2 regions of the Sporomusa sp. 246TCP1 genome follow, and region 1 is predicted to be linked to the other one. Evidence: predicted binding sites of a transcription regulator. Region 1 holds the regulator's gene; the other holds the start of a gene.

Evidence for each region. Region 1 encodes HrcA, which represses chaperone genes, less so after heat shock. Its sites were predicted from a motif close to TGTTAGCACTCNNNNNNNNNGAGTGCTAACA; they were not measured.
Region 2: a site for HrcA is predicted at 4,651-4,681, ahead of htpG (molecular chaperone HtpG). Genes of this name have one in related genera too.

What each region holds. Positions count from the first base shown of each region.
Region 1 covers NZ_CM170492.1:1,254,138-1,261,625, forward strand. Annotated here, with positions in the region: gene lepA (translation elongation factor 4) at 1-1,782, shown strand, start outside; gene hemW (radical SAM family heme chaperone HemW) at 1,796-2,935, shown strand; gene hrcA (heat-inducible transcriptional repressor HrcA) at 3,038-4,069, shown strand; gene AC1ECB_RS06255 (TCP-1/cpn60 chaperonin family protein) at 4,084-5,667, shown strand; gene grpE (nucleotide exchange factor GrpE) at 5,685-6,251, shown strand; gene dnaK (molecular chaperone DnaK) at 6,286-7,488, shown strand, end outside.
Region 2 covers NZ_CM170492.1:1,791,853-1,799,340, reverse strand. Annotated here, with positions in the region: gene AC1ECB_RS08950 (DNA recombination protein RmuC) at 1-7, shown strand, start outside; gene AC1ECB_RS08945 (spore germination protein) at 128-2,002, shown strand; gene AC1ECB_RS08940 (GerAB/ArcD/ProY family transporter) at 1,999-3,108, shown strand; gene AC1ECB_RS08935 (Ger(x)C family spore germination protein) at 3,093-4,346, shown strand; gene AC1ECB_RS08930 (hypothetical protein) at 4,346-4,510, shown strand; gene htpG (molecular chaperone HtpG) at 4,713-6,674, shown strand; gene tnpC (IS66 family transposase) at 6,804-7,488, opposite strand, start outside.

The sequences.
Region 1 (7,488 bases):
ATACGTAATTTCTCAATAATAGCCCACATCGACCATGGTAAATCTACCATTGCAGACCGGTTGTTGGAGTATACAGGAGCTCTCTCTGCCCGTGAGATGGAAGAACAGGTATTAGATCATATGGACCTTGAACGGGAGCGTGGCATTACAATCAAAGCCCAGGCTGTGCAGCTGTCTTATACAGCCAAAGACGGCGAAATCTACATGCTCAATCTTATTGACACCCCCGGACACGTTGATTTTACTTATGAGGTTTCCCGCAGCTTAGCCGCGTGTGAGGGTGCGTTGTTAGTTGTTGATGCAGCGCAGGGGATTGAAGCACAGACGCTTGCTAATGTTTATTTAGCTCTTGAGCATGATCTTGAGATTATTCCTGTTATCAATAAAATTGACCTGCCAAGTGCCGAACCAGAGCGAGTGAAAACCGAAATCGAAGAAGTAATTGGGTTAGATATTTCTGATGCAGTTCTGGCTAGTGCCAAGACTGGTACTGGTATTGAAGAAATTCTTGAAGCGATTGTAAGAAAGGTTCCCCCGCCTGCAGGTAAGGTTGACGAACCTTTAAGCGCTTTAATTTTCGACTCTCATTTTGATTCATATAAAGGTGTAATCGCTTATATACGGGTTATGAACGGCAGTATTAAGCCAGGTATGAAAATTAAAATGATGGCCACTAATAAGATTGTTGAAGTAGCAGAAGTTGGCGTTTTCAAGCCATATCTGGCTAATGTTGCCTTATTAGGGCCAGGCCAGGTCGGCTTTGTTGCTGCCAGTGTAAAAAATGTAATCGATATCCGGGTGGGCGATACCATTACCGGGGCCGAACGTCCAGTAGCTGAACCTTTGCCTGGCTACCGCAAAATTACGCCGATGGTGTATTGCGGACTTTACCCGGTAGACAGCACTGACTATGATAATTTGCGGGATGCTTTAGAAAAACTACAGTTAAATGATGCATCACTGGTCTTTGAACCGGAAACTTCCATTGCGCTTGGTTTCGGTTTTCGCTGCGGCTTCCTGGGACTTCTTCATATGGATGTTATTCAAGAACGCCTGGAACGCGAATATAATCTAACCCTTATCACTACTGCACCAAGTGTAATTTATCGTGTGTTTAAAACCGATGGCCAGGTTATCGAGATTGAAAACCCGTCAAAATTACCGACAGTACAAGAAATTAACTATGTGGAAGAACCGTATGTAAAAGCAACCATAATTGTACCTAATGATTATGTAGGCCCGGTTATGGAGCTTTCACAAGAAAAACGCGGCGAATTTAAAGATATGAAATATCTGGATACGAACCGGGTTACGCTAACCTATCATTTGCCACTTAGTGAGATTATTTTTGATTACTTTGACAAGCTGAAATCATCGACACGCGGGTATGCTTCGCTGGATTATGAACTTTGTGGCTATCAGACCTCAGAGCTTGTAAAATTGGATATTTTACTTAACGGCGAACCTGTGGATGCTTTGAGTGTAATTGTTCATCGGGACCGGGCTGCTCATCGCGGCCGGCAGCTTGCCGAGAAACTCAAAGGGATTATTCCCCGTCAAATGTTTGAGATTCCTATTCAGGCCGCTATTGGCAGCAAAATAATTGCCCGCGAAACAGTAAGAGCGATGCGCAAGGATGTACTTGCGAAATGTTATGGCGGCGATATTACCCGCAAGCGAAAGCTGCTGGAAAAGCAAAAAGAGGGTAAAAAACGCATGAAACAAGTGGGTAATGTGGAAGTTCCCCAAGAAGCCTTTATGGCAATTTTGAAAATGGACTAAGGACAAAATAACTATGAGTAAGCTTGGTCTATATGTGCATATTCCGTTTTGCCGGCAAAAATGTTTATATTGTGACTTTTCTTCTTATGCTCTGGCTGAGCATCTGTTTGATGCCTATACTACCGCCTTGTGTCAGCAGATTGCTGATCAGGGCGGTATGCTGTGTAAACCAACTGTTGACACAGTCTATATTGGTGGCGGCACACCCAGTGTACTGCCTGTACCTTTGTTGGAAAAAATACTTACAAGCTTGACTACAAACTTCACTATCCAGCCTGGGGCGGAAATTAGTATGGAGGCCAATCCTGGTACAGTTACCAAAGAGCAACTGCTTGCCATAAAGGCTATGGGTATAAATAGGCTCAGTTTTGGTATTCAATCTTTTAATGACAAATTGCTTGCCTGCCTGGGACGAATTCACCGAACGCCAGATAGTCTTGCGGCGATAGAATCTGCTTACAATGCTGGGTTTACTAATATAAGTTTTGATTTGATGTATGGCTTGCCAGGACAGACTAGTGACGGTTTTGCCCAGGAACTTGAGCAGGCAGTAGCACTGAATACCAGTCATATTTCAGTTTATGGTCTTAAATTGGAAGCAGGCACTCCGTTGGCTGCTGCTTATGACCAAGGCGTACTTGTCTTACCAGATGAGCTAGAGGAAGAATCCATGTATGATCGTATGACTGATTTTTTACCCGCTCACGGTCTCATGCGCTATGAGATTTCAAACTTCGCCCGCCCGGGAAGCGAATGCCGCCATAATTTAAAATACTGGCAATATCAGCCATATTTGGGTCTTGGCTGTGCAGCGCATTCTTTTTTACAGGGTGAGAGGATAAGCCAGGTAACCGGGATTGAGGACTATATTGAAGCGATAGCAGCCAAAAGTTCATCTGTTGCGATGAAAGAACAGCTTACGAAAAACGAGTCGATGGCTGAATATATTTTTTTAGCCTTACGGACTGTAGAAGGAATGGGAGTAGCAGCATTTAACCAATATTTTGCGACTGATTTTTTCAGTCAATTTGGTGAGGTTTGGGATAAGCTTAACCGTCAGGGTTTAGTGGCAGCAGATACTAGACAGATATGGCTAACTGAGCGCGGTATGAAATTTGGCAATATTGTATTTCGTTCGTTTTTACCTGATTAAATACACATTTACTATCTTGACATTAACTCCAATGAGTGGTATTTTTTTAGTAGGTGTTAGCACTCGACTGACGCGAGTGCTAACAAGCGGGAGGTGGACCCCATATTAGATGAAAGAAAGCGGAAAATTTTGCAGGCTATTATTGATGATTATATATCTACTGCCGAACCGGTTGGCTCACGGACGATTGCCCGTAAGTATGATTTAGGTATTAGTCCGGCCACCGTTCGCAATGAAATGGCAGATTTGGAACTTTTGGGCTATCTTGAACAACCACATACTTCCTCCGGCAGAATACCATCAGTCAAAGGCTACCGCTTTTATGTTGATTGCTTGCTGGCTCCACCTCAGATTTCCGATAGAGATATCGCAATCATTGATAATTGGTATCATACTAAAGCGCGTCGAATTGAAGAGGTTTTTCAGGAAACTGTTAAGATTATGTCCCGCATGACCAGTAATGTATCCATGGTATTAGCACCACAAGTGTCGCAATGTACCTTTAAATACATTCAGTTTCTACCACTGGATGAACGACGTTCGATTGTTGTCATCGTTACAGACACAGGCCTGTTAGAAAACAAAATTATTGCCATACCTGAGGGGCTTAATCATGAGGATTTGGGGCGTGTGGCCAATGCGATAAATTCCCGTCTGGGAGGGTTGGCTATTGACCGGATCACAACGCCGGTTCTAAAAGATATACAAAATGATATTTTGCCTGATCCTCAAGTGTATGAGCGGGCGATCACACTTTTAAAGCAAGTACTTACTGTTGAAAAAAATGAGAAGGTGTATCTTGGCGGCACAACGCAAATGCTAAATCAGCCTGAATTCAGGGATGTTGATAAAATCAAAGGCCTCTTAACCATGCTTGAAGAAGACAGGTTACTGTGTGATATTCTCCACATGTCCAATAGTGATGGTGTGATTGTTACAATTGGTCAGGAGAATAAATATACTGGCATTCATGATTGCAGTGTTGTTCAGGCCACCTACCGTATCGATGGTCAGGTAGTAGGAACTGTAGCCGTGCTTGGACCTACCAGAATGGAATATGGTAAAACCATGTCGGTGCTTAAGTTTATGCAACGTCATTTAGGTGAAATTTTGAAACAGTATAAAGTGTTATAGATGGGAGGAACTACATGAATTTGAAGCAAGCCGGCAGTGGAGCTGATGTTGATGAGCGGTTAGCCGCGCTATTAACAAATGCCAATGCTGTACGGGCAATAACTGCTGCTGTGGAAGGCACTATCGGTCCTAAAGGACTGGATACTATGCTGGTTGACCGTTTTGGTGAAGTCATTATTACCAATGATGGTGTTACTATATTAGATAAAATGGATGTTAACCATCCAGCAGCCAAAATGCTTATAAATACAGCCAAAGCGCAACAGGCAGAAGTTGGTGATGGGACAACCACAACCACAATTATGGCCGGCAGTCTGGTCTCAGAGGGTGTAAACCAAGTCATGCGCGGCGTACCGGTCGCCAGAGTCATTGAAGGTGTGAAATATGGTATCGCCCAGATTTTAGCGGGTGTACGCGAGCGTTCACGCAGCATTACTGATGTTAATGACCCTATTTTGCGGAGTATTGCCATGATTGCTGGACGGGAGCATGAGGATATTGCCGATTTAGTTGTAGAAGCTGCTAAGCTGATCGGTGTGGAAAAACTTAATGAATACAATTTCAAGTTATCTGAAATTATCACCGCCGAGGCTAGTGCCAACAATGAAGTATTTATGGGCGTTATTGTAGATCAAGAACGTATGTCCCAGGAAATGCCGGAAAAAATAGTAGATGCCAAGTTACTGCTTGTTGATGATGCGCTTGAACCGGAAGAGATTGAAGATGAAGCTTTAAGTACCGAGACCGGCTTTAAACGCTATATTGATCTGCAAGATGAGTTTAAGAAAAACGTGCAGAAAATTGTCGAGCTTGGTGTCAGCGTAGTGATGGCGGACCGGGGTGTACATAGTGCTGCTGAAGAAATACTTACAGATGCTAATATAATGGTTATTGAGCGTGTATCCTCAAAGGATTTGCGGCGGGTAGCCGATCACACAGGTGCACGCATGATTAAACGCACAGGTCTTAAAAAAGATTCTGCCGATATTGGAAAGTACCTGGGTACTGCAGAAAAGGTATACCAGGATGAAAAGCTTGAACAAGTGCGCGTCATTGGTGGTAATGGAAAACCTATGGCCACTATTTTGGTTGGCGCAGCTACAGAAGAGGTGGTGGGAGAACGCGAGCGTATTGCTAAAGATGCGGCATCCAGTGTACAGGCGGCAGTGAAAGGCGGCTATGTGCCAGGGGGTGGTTCAATCGAAATTGCTATGGCGCGCGAGGTTATCAAATACCGGGAGAATCTCAAAGGCATGGCTGCCTATGGTCTTGACTGTGTGGCCAATGCACTGAAACAGCCATTGTCGCAAATTGTAGAGAATGCCGGTTTTAATCCACTGGAAAAAGTAGAAGAAATTATGACTGTGCAAGCGGCGCAAAACACAGATTCGTTAGGTGTTGATTGTGATACTGGTGAAGTAGTCGATATGCTGGAACGGGGTGTAATTGATCCTGTCCCAGTCAAGCTTCATGCTATCAAGGCCGCTGGTGAAGTGGCTGTGGCTATTTTGCGTATTGATACTATTATTAAGAAAAAAGAAGAAGGAGCCAATGCCCAGAAAGCGGGCGGCGCCGATAACAGCATGCCTGATTTTTAATGTGGAGGTGAAAGTTAGTGACACAAAAGGAAACCGAGCAAGAGCAACTTGAGGCAAAACAGGAAAGCGTTTCTGATGCAACAACTGCTGACGAAAATCCTGAAATATGTTTTGTGCCTGAAGATGTAAATGAATTTATGACTGCGTTAGATGAAAAGAGTCGATTGCTTGACGAAATGACTGACCGGTATAAACGTTTACAGGCCGATTTTGATAATTTTCGGCGGCGTACCAGGCAGGAGAAGGAAGAATTATCAACAGTCGTAGCTGAACAAATTGTTTGTGAGCTTCTGCCTGTGGTAGATAACTTTGAAAGAGCAACGGCCAGTAAGGCCACAGATCTTGAAACATTGGCAACAGGAGTGCAAATGATCTTCAAACAATTGCACAATGCTCTGTCCCAAATGGGTGTAGAGTCTGTCAATGCGGTTGGTACTGTTTTTGACCCAACCCAGCATGAAGCCGTCATGCGGGTTGCAGATGATACTCAGCCTGATGGCATGGTAGTTGAAGAATTGCAAAAGGGTTACAAAGTAAAGGGACGATTAATCCGTCCCAGCATGGTAAAAGTAGTAGGAAACTAATTAACAAGATTTTTACTTAAGGAGGAATTCGATAATGGCAAAAGTAATTGGTATTGACCTTGGTACTACTAACTCCTGTGTGGCTGTAATGGAAGGCGGCGAACCTGTTGTTATTCCAAATCCTGAAGGCAGTCGTATTACCCCTTCCGTTGTAGGTTTTTCAAAAAATGGTGAACGCCTTATTGGGCAGATAGCTAAGCGGCAGGCAGTATCTAATCCTGACGGTACTGTTAGCTCCATCAAACGTCATATGGGTACTACTTATAAGGTAACTATTGAAGGTAAAGACTATACTCCCCAGGAAATTTCGGCAATGATTTTGCAAAAACTTAAAGCCGATGCCGAAGCATATCTTGGTGAAACAGTAAGTCAGGCAGTAATTACTGTACCTGCCTACTTTACGGACAGTCAACGCCAAGCCACAAAGGATGCCGGTGCTATCGCCGGCCTGGAAGTGCTGCGTATCATTAACGAGCCTACAGCAGCAGCTTTGGCGTATGGTATGGAGAAAAGTAATGACCATACTGTGTTGGTATTTGATTTAGGCGGCGGCACATTTGATGTGTCTATTCTTGAGTTAGGTGACGGTGTATTCGAAGTTAAGGCTACCAGCGGTAATAACCGTCTTGGTGGTGATGATTTTGATGAGCGCGTTGTAAATTGGCTGGTAAGTGAATTCAAAAAAGAACAGGGTATTGATTTGTCCAGTGACCGTATGGCTATGCAGCGTCTGAAAGAAGCTGCTGAAAAAGCTAAGATCGAGTTGTCAGGGGTACTTACTACCAATATTAATCTACCCTTTATAACAGCTGACCAAACTGGCCCAAAACATCTTGATCTCAACTTGTCTCGTGCCAAATTTGATGAATTGACAGCTGATCTTGTCGAATCTACTATGGGACCAACCCGTCAGGCATTAAGTGATGCCGGATTATCTGCGAGCGATATTGCTAAAGTTATTCTTGTTGGTGGTTCTACCCGTATTCCTGCTGTTCAGGAGGCTATTAAAAAGTCTTTAGGTAAGGAACCACACAAAGGAGTTAACCCGGATGAGTGCGTGGCTGTTGGCGCAGCTATCCAAGCCGGTGTACTTGTCGGCGAAGTCAAAGACGTCCTGCTGTTAGATGTTACCCCACTGTCTTTGGGTATTGAAACTCTGGGCGGGGTCTTCACCAAAATTATTGAACGCAATACTACTATTCCGACTTCCAAGAGCCAAACCTTCTCAACTGCTGCC
Region 2 (7,488 bases), 540 kb from region 1:
AGAGTAAAGCAAAAGCACATCCGACCATGTTTGGATGTGCTTTTGCTTTACTCTCAGAATTATTCACATAATACACTATTTTTTGGTAATAATAACCACAAAATAGTACGAGAGGAGGAACGCTGCTGTGGAGACTATCTTTTCTAAAACCTATAAATATTTAAAAACCCTCCTGGTCTATCAGCCACCGCATACTCCTACTCCCTTTGTATTAGATGATAAGTTAGACAAACAGCAACCCAACAGCAGTTTAGAGGACGGACTTGCGGGGCCGTTGGAGGAACTCCAGATACTTTTGCGCCAAGCCAAACAACTAAAAGAAGTCTTAGAAATGACGGCTAAACATCTTAAAGCAGGTCAGTTTACTCATCTAGCACAAATGAAAGCTGTGGAAAAAAAACTGGCAGCAATTAAGGCAGAGCGTTCCCCCGTTCGACTGGCCTATGATGCCGCAACTCACCCGGATAACAGGCAGGTGAGTGCTGTCCTTGCCGAAAACCGTGAGCTGCTAGAAAAACTATACAAGCTGCCGCACAACAAGGATGTTATTATTCGTAATCTTATTTTGCCTTTTTCCCCGCCGGTAAAAGCTATACTGGTGTTTATAGATGGTATGGTTGATAGTAAAACACTCAATCTGGCTGTTTTACAGCCATTAATGTATTTCTCGGCTGATCATGTGCGCGAAGGCGGTACCACCGGCAGTATTACTACCCAGATTATCGAGGAATGTTTACCTGCCAACCAGATCAACAAAGCCATAGATTACCAGTCCGTCCAGCATGGTATCAACAGTGGGGATTCAGCACTCTTTATTGATGGTGTTCCGGAAGCTATCTTAATCAACACCAGAGGTATGGTGCAGCGCGGCGTAAATAAACCTACAACAGAGCAAACGGTGCGCGGCTCACAGGCATCTTTTAGTGAAGGGCTGCGCATTAATACCGCCTTGATTCGCGGTACATTAAAGAGCAGCGAGCTTGTTACCGAGATCCTGTCTCTGGGTAAAAAAACCAATACCAGCTGTGCCATTATGTATTTAGAGTCTGTGGCCAATCCGTTGCTCGTAGCTGAACTAAAGCGCCGAATTGAGGGAATTTCCATCGACTACATGGGAGATATCGGGTCGCTCCAGCAGTTCATTGAGGATCATCCTGGCAATCTGTTTCCCCAGGCCCTTTCGACTGAACGGCCTGACCGGGTGTGTGTGCATCTGGCCGAAGGCCGGGTAGCCTTGATACTAGATGGTGTGCCGCTTGCCCATGTTGTGCCTGTCAGCTTTTTTACCTTTTTTCATTCAGCAGAAGATTTCTCGTTTAAAGCTATTGCAAGTACTGGACTGCGTATATTGCGTCTTGCTGCTGCCTTTATTACGCTATTGCTGCCTTCTCTATATTTGGCAATTAACTACTTTCATCAAGAGGCACTCCCAACCGAAATTGCTCTGGCTATTGCCGGCGCCCGCGAGAAAGTGCCATTTCCGGCGCTCATTGAGATTGTCCTCATGGAATTTTCTTTTGAACTTATTCGGGAAGGGGGATTACGCATTCCCGGAGTGCTGGGGGCGACAATCGGAATTGTCGGTGCACTTATTCTGGGACAGGCGGCAGTTACTGCCAATATTGTCAGTCCAATTGTAGTTATTATTATTGCCTTAGCAGGTCTGGCTTCCTTCGCTATTCCTGATTTTCAGATGGCAATGGCTTTCCGCATTATCCGCTTTCCTATGCTTATGCTGGCAGCAACATTAGGGCTGGTCGGTGTTGCTTCCGGGTTTCTACTGCTTGTACTCCAATTATGCAGTATGAAATCTTTTGGTATGCCATATATGCTGCCGATAGCTCCCCGGGTGGAGGGCAACCTGGATGTGGTGGTACGCGGTCCGGTGTTTCAGCAAGAAAAACCACCAGACGGTTTGAATACCAAAGAAACTATTAAACAGCCTGCTATAAGTCGGGAATGGTTAAAAGAAAAACCACTGAGAGGACAAGATAAGCCATGAGTTATCAGCCTGGCCGCATGGGTATAGCTGAGGGTATGGCCTTAGTATTTATTATACTATTGCCGCGTATTTTTCTAACAACACCTGCCAATGATGCCGCTATTGTCGCTACTGCCGACTGGTGGATGATCCTTGTTTCTGGCTTACTAACGATCTTGACCATTATCGCCTGGGTTTATATTTTGCAACAAACTCCTGGCGACCTTTTTAGCATCTCTGAAAAACTGTTAGGACGTATTGGCGCATGGCTAGTAACAATCACATGCATTGTATTTTTCTTTCTTAATGCGGCACTCCTGTTGCGCCAATTTGCCGAGAATACCTTACTTACAGCCTTACCACAAATGGAGTTTAGTTTCATTATCGGCTGGTATGCTTTTGTCGCTGCACTAGGTGCTCTCTTAGGCCTGGAAGCACTGGCGCGCGGAACCTACCTGTTATTGCCGATAAGCATTTTTAGTTTACTAATAGTCCTGCTCCTATTAGCTCCCAATTATGACATCTATAATCTGGCTCCCTGGCAGGGTTACGGGCTTCTGCCTTCACTAAAACACGGAATGCAGAACGCGGGTACCAACTTTGGCGCGCTGATTCTTGTGATTGTTGCACCTGCTATGCAGAATGTCCGAACTTTCAAATGGGCCAGTATTTTCGGAATAATGGGCTGTGTCTTTCTCAAAGCATTATCCATTATGGTATTCACTATGGTATTTGGAATTGCCGTGGCAAGTGAAAAAACACTACCTTTTTTTGAGATGGCCCGCTTAGTATATTTGAGCCGCTACCTGCAACGGATTGAGTCGTTATTTATCATACTGTGGGTTATTGTAGGGTTGCTGGGAATTGCTATCAGCCTTTATATGGGAGCCTATTTAATTACCCGTTTATTGAAGCTGCCGGCTCTCCAACCACTCATTCCACTGTCGGCTTATATTATTGCGCAACTAGCCATGATACCGCCTGACATTGCCACAGTTATTCGCATAGATGGGCTTGTAGTAACAAACTTCTTTACTGTTGGTCTAGTCGCTATCCCACTATTACTGCTAATTGTATCTATAGTGAAGGCTATAAAAAAGGAGGGCGCGTCGTGTTCTTCCGATTGATTATTATATCTTTAAGCTTGGCGGTATGCCTTGTATTATCAGGTTGTTCCGGTGCTAAGGAAACTGACGAAGTGGCCTATGTTTTGGCTGTTGGGATTGATTATCTGCCAAACAAACAGATAAATATTACCTATCTGATTGCTGTTCCCAGGGCACTAGGCGCCACTGGAGGTGGCGGTGATGCAGACAGTGGCAAAAGCCTGGTTGTTACTACCATCAAGGCTCCCTCCTTAATCGAAGGCCGTTCTTTGCTCAGCGCCTCACTTGGCCGGGTCCCTGATTTATCCCATATTAAGGTATGGGTTGTCGGTGAAGAATTAGCACGACAAGGACTGGAGAATTTAGTAGGACCACTCCTCCGGTTTCGTGAATATCGCGGATCTATGTTTTTGATGGTGGTTAGTGATACAGCACAGGGATTTATCAATAAAAATAAGCCGTCAATTGACGTATTACCTTCACGCTGGATTGAAGGTCTCTTGTTATCAGGGTCTGAGACCGGCTATTTATTGCCTACGCATGTTCATGAGTTTTATAATCGGCTAAAGACTACGAGCGGTGCTCCCTATGCTGTATATGCGGCAATTAATCCCTTATCAGGTACAGATAGGCCTAGCGCTCAACCAATCCCACCAGAACGAGCTAAGGAGTATCTTCCCGGCGATATACCGCGTGAAGGCGGTAATCCTGCCGCTATTATTGGTACGGCTGTATTTAAAGGTGATAAGCTGGCAGGGATGCTGACTAACGAAGAAACGCGCATGGTTGCTATCCTTATGGGGAATTTCCCCAAAGGCTTTTTAACGATAGTCGATCCCCAAAAAACCGAGCGGAATGTGCACATTCTTTTGCGGTTAGGCAAAAATCCACAAATTAATGTTAGCTTCGTAAATAACCGGCCTGTTATTGATATTAATGTGCTGTTAGAAGGCGAACTCGCCAGTATTGCCAGCAATATCAACTATGAGTCCGAGGATAACAGGGAATTATTAGAAGAAGAGGTGTCAAAAACCATCAAACTAGAAATGGTAGAGATGCTTAACCATACACAAGCGCTTGGTACTGATGTTGTTAATTTTGGCCGCTACTTCCGGCCTAAGTTCCAGACCTACGATGAGGTTGCCAATTTTAATTGGAATGACCTTTATCCTGAGGCTGAATTTCAAGTACAAATCCATACTAAAATCCGTCGTACCGGACTAATGTTTCAGAGCATGCCGATAAGGGGTAATGACTAATGGATTATATATACCTTGGTATAGGTACTGTCATTGGTTTTCATGCCCTGACATATGCCTGGTGGCTGAAAAAAAATGGCAATACAGTGGGGGCAATTGGAATAGTTATCTTGGTTATGACTGGTCTGGCCCTGCCATTGCTGCGTATGCTCACGGGAAATTAGAATAGTATTTTGAGAAAAAACACGCTATTTCACAAAAGCAGGAGATATTTTGCAAATTTGGTAGCAATACGCCGGTATCTGTCTATTTTATGTTATCGAATATTTGATTTTATAAAATATTTTCGTTATTATTTAAATAGTGTTAGCACTCAACTTCTAAGAGTGCTAACAACAGAATTTTTGATAATATTGGAGGTTCGTAATGTCTCAAGAAACAATTAACAAAGAAACAAAAGAATTTCAGGCTGAGACTAAGCAGCTACTGGATCTAATGATTCACTCAATTTATACAAACCGGGAGATTTTTTTACGGGAGCTTATCTCAAACGCCTCAGATGCTATTGATAAAATTCGGTTTGAATCATTAACAAATCATGACTTGCTTGAAGGCACTGATGATTTTGAAATTTTTATCCTTCCTGACGAAACGACCAACACCCTCACTATCTCTGACAATGGCATGGGTATGACCTACGCCGAAGTTGTGGAAAACATCGGCACCATTGCCAAATCTGGCACCAAAGCCTTTCTAGATAAAATAAAAACAGCCGGCTCAGCAGCTGATACTGAACTAATCGGTCAATTTGGCGTTGGTTTCTATTCAGCCTTCATGGTAGCAGAAAAAGTTACTTTACTTACCCGTGCTCCCGGTCAGTCTAAGGGCATTCGCTGGGAGTCCAACGGTGACGGCACTTATACTATTGAAGAGTGTGCCAAAGATACTCGTGGTACAACCATTATCTTAACCCTTAAAGAGGAATATCGCTCTGCCGAACATGCTGAGGAAAACTTTCTCAACAACTATCGCTTGGAGAACCTGATCAAAAAATATTCTGATTATATCCGTTACCCAATTAAGATGAATTTTACTAAAGAGGAAAAACCGTTGGATGCGGACGGCAAAGTGATCGAAGATGCCCCGCCCACCAAGACAATTGAAGTTCGTACGCTCAACTCTATGGCACCCCTCTGGACTAAGAATAAAAACGACATCACTCAGGAAGAGTACTATCAATTATACAAAAATCTCTTCCATGATTGGGAAAACCCCCTGGAAATTATCCACTCCAAAGTGGAAGGTGCTGTAGAATATACCAGCCTGCTGTTTCTTCCATCTCACGCGCCTTTTGATTTTTACCAGCGAGAGTCTACGACAGGCATCCGTTTATATTCCAAAAACGTTTTTATCATGGACAATTGTCAGGATCTCCTGCCTGATTACCTGCGTTTTGTTCGCGGGCTAGTCGATTCTCCCGACTTTTCTCTCAATATCTCCCGTGAACTTCTCCAACAGAGTCAACAGTTGAAACGGGTTGGCAAAAATCTGGAGAAAAGCATACTAAAGACACTGGAAACCATGCTAACAAAAGACCGGCCTAAATATGAAAAATTTTGGCATGAATACGGCAAAGCCATCAAAACTGGCATATATTCTGAGTACCAGAGCCGGGACAAGTTAAAGAATCTCCTGCTCTTTGCCACCTCACACGCGGCCGATGAACTGACTACGCTGGAAGACTACACCAAACGCATGCCGGAAACCCAAAAGGTTATCTACTACGCGACAGGCAAAGACCGCTCCGCAGTGGAACGCTTACCACAAATGGAACTACTGCGCGAAAAGAACATCGAAGTGCTCTATCTTTTTGACCGGGTAGATGAATTTGCTATTGATGCCTTGCAAGAATATGAAGCGAAAAAGTTTCAGTCAGTTAGCCGCGGCAACCTCGAACTTGACGACATTGACTCCCCTGAAACCAAAAAGGATATTGATGCATTAGCCAAAGAAAATGAGCCGCTGATTAAAGCCATTAAGGAACGTCTAACTGGCAAAGTAGCTGACGTTAAAATCAGTAATCGCCTAAAAACCAGTGCCGTATGCCTGGTTAGCGATGATAACGGCATTAGCCTGTCTATGGAACAAATTTTATCGGAAATGAACAAAACTATGTATAAAGCTAACCGGATTCTTGAAATTAATCCTGAACACGAGCTATTTGGGATACTGAAGAATCTGTATCAGACGGCCCCTGACTCTGACCCATTTAAAGATTATTGTGATTTACTGTATGGACAAGCATTACTCATGGAAGGGATTACCCCGGATGACCCCATCAGTTTTGCTAATAAAGTGGCCAATCTTATGGCCCATAGCGCACAATAGCACCAAGCGCCTACCAGACTTATTCTGGGCGGCGCTTTTCTTTTCTTTATATAAAAAATAATACTGCCTATTCCGTTTTTGCAAGCGGATAGTAGTAAGCGTCAAAAATGCCGTCACCTTGACAACAAGTCATTTGGTAACGGCATTAGTTTTACAGTAATCTGGAACAAAACTGGGCATTAGTCGTTGTAGTGCCTCAACATCATTTCGTATATCCCAGTTGGGTGCGTTTTTAAAAATATAAGTCAGGTAGGCATATGGATTGAGCCCATTTTCCTTTGCGGTTTCTATTATGCTAAACACAACTGCGCTGGCTTTAGCTCCTCGCGGTGTGTTGGCAAAGAGAAAATTTTTGCGGTCAATCACAAACGGCTTAATGCTGCGCTCGGCGCGATTGTTACTGATTTCCAGCCTTCCGTCCAGTAGATATCGTTCGAGATATTTCCATTGCTCCAACGTATAGTGCACGGCTCTGCCAAATCCGCTCTTGGTAGATGCCTTTACTGTATGAAGGTACGACAAAAACTCGTCAAGCACTGGTTTTGCCAGTTCCTGACGCTTTTTATAGCGTTCTTCCGGTGTACAATCAGCTAGTTGGCGCTCAATAGTAAATAGCTTATCGCAATATTGTTTGCCACGTTGCGCCCCAGAGCCTTCTCGGTCTTTTTCCAAAAGGCCTTTTAGCGCCTCGTCAAATTTTCTTCTGGCATGTGCCCAGCAGCCCACAATGACGATTCGCTCCGGCAAGCTATGATACCCGGCATAACCATCCGTATGAAGGTAGCCGCTAAACTCCTGCAAAAATTCTAAAGGA